Regions from separate parts of the Staphylococcus massiliensis genome, predicted to be linked through region 1. Evidence: predicted binding sites of a transcription regulator. Region 1 holds the regulator's gene; the other holds the start of a gene.
What was found. The regulator CtsR, encoded in region 1, represses protease genes until heat stress. The targets are predictions, from matches to a motif close to ATGGTCAATAAAGGTCAAACA.
Positions count from the first base shown of each region.

Region 1 (4,666 bases):
GATGCTGCTTTAATGATGGAATTAGGCGCAGATGGTGTCTTCGTTGGTTCAGGTATCTTCAAATCAGATGATCCTGAGAAATTCGCTAAAGCTATTGTTCAAGCTACGACGCATTACCAAGATTATGAATTAATCGGACGCTTAGCTAAAGAATTAGGTACTGCAATGAAAGGTATGGATATTCGTACGCTAGCTCAAGAAGACCGCATGCAAGAGCGTGGTTGGTAAGATGAAGATAGGCGTATTAGCTTTACAAGGTGCTGTTCGTGAACACATTCGTCACATTGAATTATGTGGTCATGAAGGTATCCCTGTTAAAAAGGTAGAACAACTAGAAGAAATTGAAGGCTTAATTATACCTGGTGGCGAATCCACGACGTTACGTCGTTTAATGAATTTATATGGCTTCAAAGAGGCTATGCAACAGTCTGATTTACCAATGTTTGGTACATGCGCAGGTTTAATTGTACTTGCGTCAGACATTGTTGATGAAGAAGGCTATTTGAAAAAGCTAGATGTTACGGTTGCTCGTAATTCATTTGGTCGTCAGGTTGATAGCTTTGAAGCAGATTTAGATGTGAAGGGTATCGACCATAAGGTAAATGGTGTCTTCATACGTGCGCCGCATATTGTTGAAGCGTATAATGATGCTGAAGTACTATCACGAATTGACGACCGTATTGTCGCAGTACGTGAAGGTAAGTACTTAGGTGTCTCATTCCATCCAGAACTAACGGATGACTTTAGTATGACGAAATACTTCATTGAAGAAGTTATCGGTTCATAAAAAAAGAAGCTTAGAATCACTCGTAGATGAGTGGTTCTAAGCTTTTTTAAATTACATGAAGAAACCGGCAATTGTAGCTGAAATGAATGAAACAAGCGTAGCACCGAATAATAGTTTTAAACCAAAGCGTGCAACGATGTCACCCTTTTCATCATTAAGAGACTTGATTGCACCTGAGATAATACCAATCGAACTAAAGTTAGCAAATGATACTAAGAATACAGATACAATACCAGTAGCACGATCTGAGAGGCCTTTTGCTTCACCAAGATTTAACATTGCGACGAATTCGTTTGATAATAATTTCGTTGCCATAATTGAACCTGACTTAACTGCATCTTCCCAAGGGATACCTGTTAAGAATGCAAATGGAGCAAAGACGAAACCGATTAATGTTTGGAAGTTCCAATCTAATTGGCCACCTGATACGAAGTGCATAATGCCTCCAACAATACCATTTAATAACGCAATTAAAGCGATATAACCAATTAACATGGCACCTACAATAACTGCAACTTTGAAACCGTCTAGAATGTATTCTCCAAGCATTTCGAAGAATGACTGTTTCTTATCTTCTTGAATTAATAATTTGTCATCTTCCTCGTTTACATCGTAAGGATTAATGATTGAAGCGATAATGAAACCGCCGAATAAGTTTAATACAATTGCTGTTACAACGTATTTAGGTTCTACCATTGTGAAGTAAGCACCAATAATTGAAGCGGATACTGTAGACATTGCTGAAGCAGTCAATGTATATAAGCGCTTTTTATTAATGTGAGGTAGTTGTTGCTTTAATGAAATAAATACTTCTGATTGACCTAAGATGGCTGCAGCTACAGCGTTATAAGATTCTAAGCGACCCATACCATTAATCTTTGAGATAATGAAACCTAACCAATTGATAATGAAAGGTAAGATTTTAGTATATTGTAAGATACCAATTAATGCTGAGATAAATACGATTGGTAATAATACGTTAAAGAAGAATGGCGGTTGATCTGGTTTTACAAACTCAAATCCACCGAATACAAAGTTAACACCTTCTGCAGCTTGTTTAAGCAAGTATGTAAATCCAGCTGCAATACCACCGATTATAGTGATACCAAATTTTGTTTTAAGTAATAAGAAAGCAAAAATAAATTGGAGTAAAAACATAATTCCAATGTATTTCCATTTAATATTTTTCTTATCGGAACTTATTAAATAGGCGAGCGCAAGGAATATGATAATCCCGATGAGACCTATTAATATATGCATGTTCACCACACCTTTTCGATTTACTATTGATTATCATACAATAAAATTGGAAACGTTAACATACGTTTTTAATGAAAATTATAAGGCGAATAAGTTGAAAAAGGTCAAAATTGGTCATATAATATAGTCAAAGATGGTCAAAAAAGAGGTGATGAGTATGCATAATATGTCAGACATCATAGAACAATATATCAAGGAACTATTTGATAAATCGAACAAAGACGTTGTAGAGATTCAACGTGCACATATCGCCCAACATTTCGATTGTGTACCGTCTCAACTGAATTACGTTATCAAAACACGTTTTACAAATGAGCATGGCTATGAAATAGAAAGTAAGCGCGGAGGCGGCGGTTACATTCGCATCACTAAAGTTGAAACGAAAGATACGAAAGGTTATATTAATCATTTACTTCAATTAATTGGTCCTACAATTACGCAACAACAAGCGCTATATATTATAGATGGTTTGAAAGATAATCAATTAATTTCTGATCGTGAAGCGCGTATGATCGCAGCCGTTATCGACCGTGAAACGCTGAAGATGGATGTTAAATCAAGAGACATTATTCGCGCTAATATTCTTAAACGCCTGTTACCCGTTATTAACTATTATTAGAAGGTGAAATACATGCTTTGTGAAATCTGTCATAGTAATCAAGCGACAATTCGCTTAACTGTTAAAAGCAAAAAAGGCCTAGAAGAGAAATGGGTATGTAAATCTTGCGCAACAGACGACGTAGATATGAGTCCGCATGATGATATCGAAGATACATTCGTGATTAAACAAATCTTACAGCACCTTGCGACGAAGCATGGTATTGAACTGAATCGTTCGCATAAAGCGGAGAAACGGTGTCCTACATGTGATATGACGCTTAAAGATATTGCGCAACGCGGTAAGTTTGGATGCCCTAATTGTTATCAAACATTTCGTGATGACATTCTAGATATTGTACGCCGTGTTCAAGGCGGTCAACTGACACATCAAGGTAAAGTACCGAAGTCTTCTCATGAAAAGTTAGCAATTAAACGTCAAATTGATGAGAAAACAACGTACTTAAGTCATTTAATAGATGTTCAAAATTTCGAAGAGGCAGCAGTAGTTCGTGATGAAATAAATGCCTTAAAGGCTAAAAGTGAAGGTGATGACCATGAATCATGATTTAAGTCATTACATTAGTAAGTGGATGACACGTGCTAATGATTTGCCAGTTGTGATGTCGTCACGTATTCGTTTAGCGCGCAATATTCAAAAATATGTACACCCATTGATGTACCCGTCTGAAGAAATGGGCTTTTCAATTATTAATGATATTCAAGATGCGCTTCCTTCGCTAAAATTATTGCGTTTAGATACGATGGATCAACAAAGCAAATTAAAGCTCGTTGCGAAACATCTTGTAAGTCCTTCTCTTATTAAACAACCTGCTTCAGCAGTTATGGTTAATGAAGATGAATCGATAAGTGTCATGCTTAATGAGGAAGACCATGTACGTATTCAAGCGATGGGTACAGATTTAGTTTTAGAAGAGCTTTTCGAGAAGGCATCCGAGATTGATGATTTAATAGACGAAAAGGTTGACTATAGCTATGATGAACAATTAGGATATTTAACAACTTGTCCTACAAATATTGGAACGGGGTTACGTGCGAGCGTGATGCTTCATTTACCAGGACTATCTATCATGAACCGTATGAATCGTATTGCACAAACGATTAACCGTTTTGGTTTCACAATTCGTGGTATTTATGGTGAAGGTTCTAAGGTTTATGGTCATATGTATCAAGTTTCGAACCAACTTACGTTAGGTAAATCTGAGCGTGAGATTATTCGAAACTTAAACGATTTAATTCACCAAATTATCAATGAAGAAATGCAAGTAAGAGCACGCTTTGAAACTGATAATTATGTTGAGACGCTCGATCGCATCAACCGTTCGCTCGGTATTTTGAAATATAGTCATTTAATTTCTATGGAAGAAGCGTCATTTAGACTCAGTGAAATTAAATTAGGTATCGATTTAGGGTATATCAATATAGAGAACTTTAGATTTAATGAATTAATGGTTAGCGTTCAGTCGCCTTTTTTAATAGATGATGAAGATGAACGATCGATTGATGAGAAACGTGCATCAGTCTTAAGGTCATATTTTAACTAGGAGGTTTAGTATGTTATTTGGTAGATTAACAGAACGTGCACAACGTGTCTTAGCACATGCACAAGAAGAAGCAATCAGACTCAATCATTCAAATATAGGTACAGAGCACTTATTGCTTGGTTTAATGAAAGAACAAGATGGTATTGCTGCTAAAGTATTACAATCATTCGATATTACTGAAGAAAAAGTAACTGAAGAAGTAGAGAAATTAATCGGTCATGGACAAGACCAAATGGGTACGCTTCATTATACGCCAAGAGCTAAGAAAGTAATTGAACTTTCTATGGATGAAGCGCGTAAATTACACCATAACTTCGTTGGTACAGAACACATTTTACTTGGTCTTATCCGTGAGAACGAAGGTGTCGCTGCGCGTGTATTCGCAAACTTAGACTTAAATATTACGAAAGCGCGTGCGCAAGTTGTAAAAGCCTTAGGTAGTCCGGAAATGAACAGT
Region 1 covers NZ_CP171119.1:268,915-273,580, reverse strand. Annotated here, with positions in the region: gene pdxS (pyridoxal 5'-phosphate synthase lyase subunit PdxS) at 1-228, shown strand, start outside; gene pdxT (pyridoxal 5'-phosphate synthase glutaminase subunit PdxT) at 230-787, shown strand; gene ACF3N8_RS01265 (NupC/NupG family nucleoside CNT transporter) at 839-2,047, opposite strand; gene ACF3N8_RS01260 (CtsR family transcriptional regulator) at 2,205-2,666, shown strand; gene ACF3N8_RS01255 (UvrB/UvrC motif-containing protein) at 2,679-3,212, shown strand; gene ACF3N8_RS01250 (protein arginine kinase) at 3,202-4,209, shown strand; gene ACF3N8_RS01245 (ATP-dependent Clp protease ATP-binding subunit) at 4,220-4,666, shown strand, end outside.

Region 2 (4,666 bases), 250 kb from region 1:
CCTAAACGAGTTCGACCTCACATTCACAGGTTATATCACTTTAGTATCCATTAAAGAAGATGAATACGTGAATATCAAAACTTTAGGTGATCGCATTTACCTTAATTCAGGTACACTTACACCGCTTATTAAAAAGTTAGAAGCGAAGTCGCTTGTTAAAAAAGCGAGACTTGAATCTGATGAAAGAAATATGAGTATTTCATTAACTGAAAAAGGTAAGGAAGTAAGAGAACAACTTTTCGATGTATCACGTAAAGTTTATAAAGATTTAGATATTGAAGATGATAACGCGCAAGACTTAATTAACTCATTGAACAACCTGCTTGAAAATAATTTTAGATAATTAAGAACAATCACGTTAATTAACAAATACCCATTTAAAAAGCATTGAAATATATCCTATATGAATCTCATCAACTTTGTTTCGAAAAAAGCACAAATTTACAATTATATTTCAAAATAAATATTAATAATTTCCCTAATTTATTGTCACTCAAATAGGGCCTGAGACAAATTGATTAGATTTGAACTCGGGCCCTTATTCGTTAAACGGTACCATTCATTAAATGCATTTTACATTTATATTTCATTGATATTATTTTCGATTAAGTCACTTTTAGAGTTTGTATAGAAAGCTCCTTTTGGTTCATCGTTACGACGAACAGTTCCATCAAATACTACAGGTTGTCGTACGGTATTCGCAAACAACACAACTGCATAATGTTCGTCACCATATCCTTCAATATCTAAGTTGTGTAAATAGATATCCCTTAACGTTTCACCACGTTGATCAATCAAGACACCATTTTTATTGTCTCGTGCTGTTAAGTGGTTTAATCGAATATCGTTAACTTTACCTTGGGTATTCACCATCTTCGCAATATGATCACTTGTATGGTTGATTTCAGCATTTTCAACATTTAAACGAAGTACCCCTGATAGATACATACCATTAGATGTCGACACATCTTCTGATTCATTATTTACCTTTAAAGCATCAATATCTACATCTGAACAATATTCCAAGTGTAACGCATCTCGATTATCTAGCGTCGGTAACTTATATCGACTATCGAGCACATTAAGCGTTCCTATCTTAATATGAGATACCATTTCAGGCGTTCCATCTAATTCCCCTGAGAACACCTTGAAACCACTTCCCCCACTACGTCTTGTCGTAATGTTATCGAAAGTATGATTTCCTTGTTTATAAACACTATTTCTCGTACCTCCAAGACGAATCGCATGTTCACCAGCGTCTTCAACAACTGTATCTCTGAAATGTAGGTTTTGACACCCTTCAATGAGTAATCCGTTATCTCCCGCATGCCATTTCGCATTAGGATGACGGTTTGTAGCAACGTATTTACCAATATACATATCACGACATTGTCTCATATACATGCCACGAATATACGTATCCGCTTTAATTTCACCTATGTTCCAGTTTCTCGCGTTAAAAGCCATAACGTGATTATCTGAATTCTGAGTACGTATAGAACCTACTTTACCGTTCTCACCAGAAATATTAAACATTGCATCAAATAAATCATTACTCGTATCAATTTTTTCTGTACACTTGAGGTTAACATCACCCACATCTACAGCACCGTTTAAGCTCAACAAACGCCCACTTCCGAATTGAGCCGTTACTAAAATATCTAATTTATCAATTACAGCGCCTGAAGTTGCTTTTACATTATAGAAGTCACTACCATTAGCACCTTTACCTACAACAAGTCGCCCTTCACTAAAGTCATAATTTCCCTCGGGAAAGACGATATTATCGACATAATAATTTTTATGATTAAGTTTTAGTGTCTTATTATGTGAAGTCGCATATTCTACTGCCTTCTTAAAAGCCTGTGTGTCATTCGTGTAGTTAGGATTAATCGAACCATCTTGCTTTAAATAATCACCTTTTGCACCGAAGTCTTCAACCGTTACGACATCAGAATTTGGATCCAATTGATTCCCACCTTCACTTTCATTATTATTTGAGACTTGTGATGCTTGTTGATGCGTCGTGTTGACGAAATGATTATGTTGCTGTCCCGAATCCATCATATCAAAATCCACGCGAATCCTCCTATGTAACAAAGCTATGAAATTTTAAACGTAAAATATTTAGTTTTAAAATAAAACTATTGTATACAAAGATTAATTTAATCCTTGTATAAATTACTTCGGGACTCACTCTAACATATTTGATATAAAATTAAATCTAATTATTATTAAAAGATAGTAATTTTTGTAAAAAATTTCTAATTCAATAAAAAACTCGGAGAGCAGAACGCTCTCCGAGTTTGTGTCATAGGGTTTAATGCCGTAACATCTCCCAATGTTATCATCATTTAACATCCATAGATATGAAGTTTCCCCTAACTATATTAAATTGTACTTTATTAAATCACACACTTCAAATAGCTAATAGGTGCGATATATAGGCATTTTTGTTTAATTAACAGGCCTAAAATCCTGATGTCATCGACTTTTAAAGAGAAATGTTAAGATTTCTAAAAGATTTGATTTACAAAATTGTAAATAACATTCAATTATGTATCACAAATTATTGTCTTGTTAAATTATATCGCTTAATTACTAGTAACCCTTATATTTGAAATTTAAACAACTCGGCATAGTGGACCGTTACTACCGATCTATTATATGAAATTATGAAATTTAAACAGGCTTATAGCAACGCTTGTACCACTAGCAGTAGATAGACCTAGCCTATTAGATCTTAAGAAGCACCATATATTTTAAGTAGCACATTCATTTTAAAGCAGCATTTTATATTTAAAGGACTTTTTAAAAAGAAGGGTCTAGGACATATCACTACAATTCTTTTAAACAGCATGCTTTCCTGGGGCATGGCCGGAGCCTGTAGTCTCCGGTCTCATGCTACTCCCCTAGGAGTCAGCTGTTTTGAGAATTGTATGAAATAAAGCTTATGTGCTCTATTTCACGACTTATGTCCCAGACCCGAATATATGACTCCCCTTGAAAGGAATCGAACCTTCATTATAAGAACCGGAATCTCACGTGTTATCCATTACACTACAAGGGGTTGAATATGAATATGCATTAACAAATAGTTTACAGATGATTTTATTAAAGGTCAATGCTATGATTGATATAATTGATTTCAGGCTATACAGACGTAGTTTTTGACCATGTTTGACTTTTAGACTATAATGTATGTATAAGCTAATTAAAGGAGGACGTACTCAATGAATTTAATTCCAACAGTTATTGAAACTACGAACCGCGGTGAACGTGCTTATGATATTTATTCACGTTTATTAAAAGACCGTATTATTATGTTAGGTTCTCAAGTAGACGATAACGTAGCAAATTCAATCGTTTCACAATTATTATTCTTACAAGCTCAAGATTCTGAAAAGGATATCTATTTATACATTAACTCTCCAGGTGGTAGTGTTACAGCTGGATTTGCGATTTATGATACAATCCAACACATCAAACCTGATGTTCAAACAATTTGTATCGGTATGGCAGCTTCAATGGGATCATTCTTATTAGCTGCTGGTGCTAAAGGTAAACGTTATGCATTACCTAACGCAGAAGTTATGATTCACCAACCACTAGGTGGCGCTCAAGGTCAAGCAACTGAAATTGAAATTGCTGCGAACCACATCTTAAAAACGCGTGCTAAATTAAACAAAATTTTATCTGAACGTACGGGTCAACCAATTGATAAAATCGAAAAAGATACTGACCGCGATAACTTCTTAACGGCTGAAGAAGCTAAAGAATATGGTTTAATTGATGAAGTTATGGCACCAGAACATAAATAATTTTATATAATATTACACACTAATGTGTCGTGCACACATTAGTGTGTTTTTTATTAGCTTTTTATAAATAGAATTTACATAATATTCATTTTATCAATATCTCCACTTTACATTCGTTTGGTACTTTAGTTGTAGGAAAATTAAAAAGTGAAAGGATTTTTGATTATGAAAATGTTTAATAAGTTAGCTGCAACTACTTTAGCTTCAACTTTAATCGCTACATCATTAGGCGTTACTAACGTTACTTTAGCTTCTGGTGCAGGGGAAGCACCTGAAGGTACGCAATTAAACCAAGGTCAACAAGGCGACATGGCTATGTACGGCAATACTGAAAATCCTAAAAATATCATCTTCCTAGTTGGCGATGGTATGGGACCTGCTTTCAACACAGCTTACAGACACTTCAAAGATAACCCAGATACTGAAGAAGTTGAAAAAACAGCATTTGATGACTACTTCGTTGGTGATCAAAGCACTAGCCCTAAAGACCCTGAAGATGACGTAACTGACTCAGCAGCAGGTGCTACTGCATTCAGTACTGGTCACAAAACTTACAATGGTGCAATTAGTGTTAATGAAAAACAAGAACGTTTAAAATCTGTTTTAGAACAAGCTAAAGAAAACGGTAAATCAACTGGTCTTGTTTCAACTGCTGAAATCACTGACGCAACACCAGCTGCTTACGCTGCTCACGTTAAAGAACGTGGTATGAAAGACGAAATCGCGCAACAATTCTTTAATGACAAAATCAATGGTCAACATAAAGTAGACGTACTTTTAGGTGGCGGTAGCAAATACTTTGGCGAAGAAAACGGTAACTTAAAAGAGAAATTCGCTCAAGATGG
Region 2 covers NZ_CP171119.1:17,461-22,126, forward strand. Annotated here, with positions in the region: gene ACF3N8_RS00090 (MarR family winged helix-turn-helix transcriptional regulator) at 1-343, shown strand, start outside; gene ACF3N8_RS00095 (hypothetical protein) at 580-2,079, opposite strand; tRNA gene ACF3N8_RS00100 (tRNA-Arg) at 2,999-3,070, opposite strand; gene clpP (ATP-dependent Clp endopeptidase proteolytic subunit ClpP) at 3,234-3,821, shown strand; gene ACF3N8_RS00110 (alkaline phosphatase) at 3,987-4,666, shown strand, end outside.
Region 2: the regulator CtsR is predicted to act here: its motif matches at 3,168-3,188, upstream of clpP (ATP-dependent Clp endopeptidase proteolytic subunit ClpP).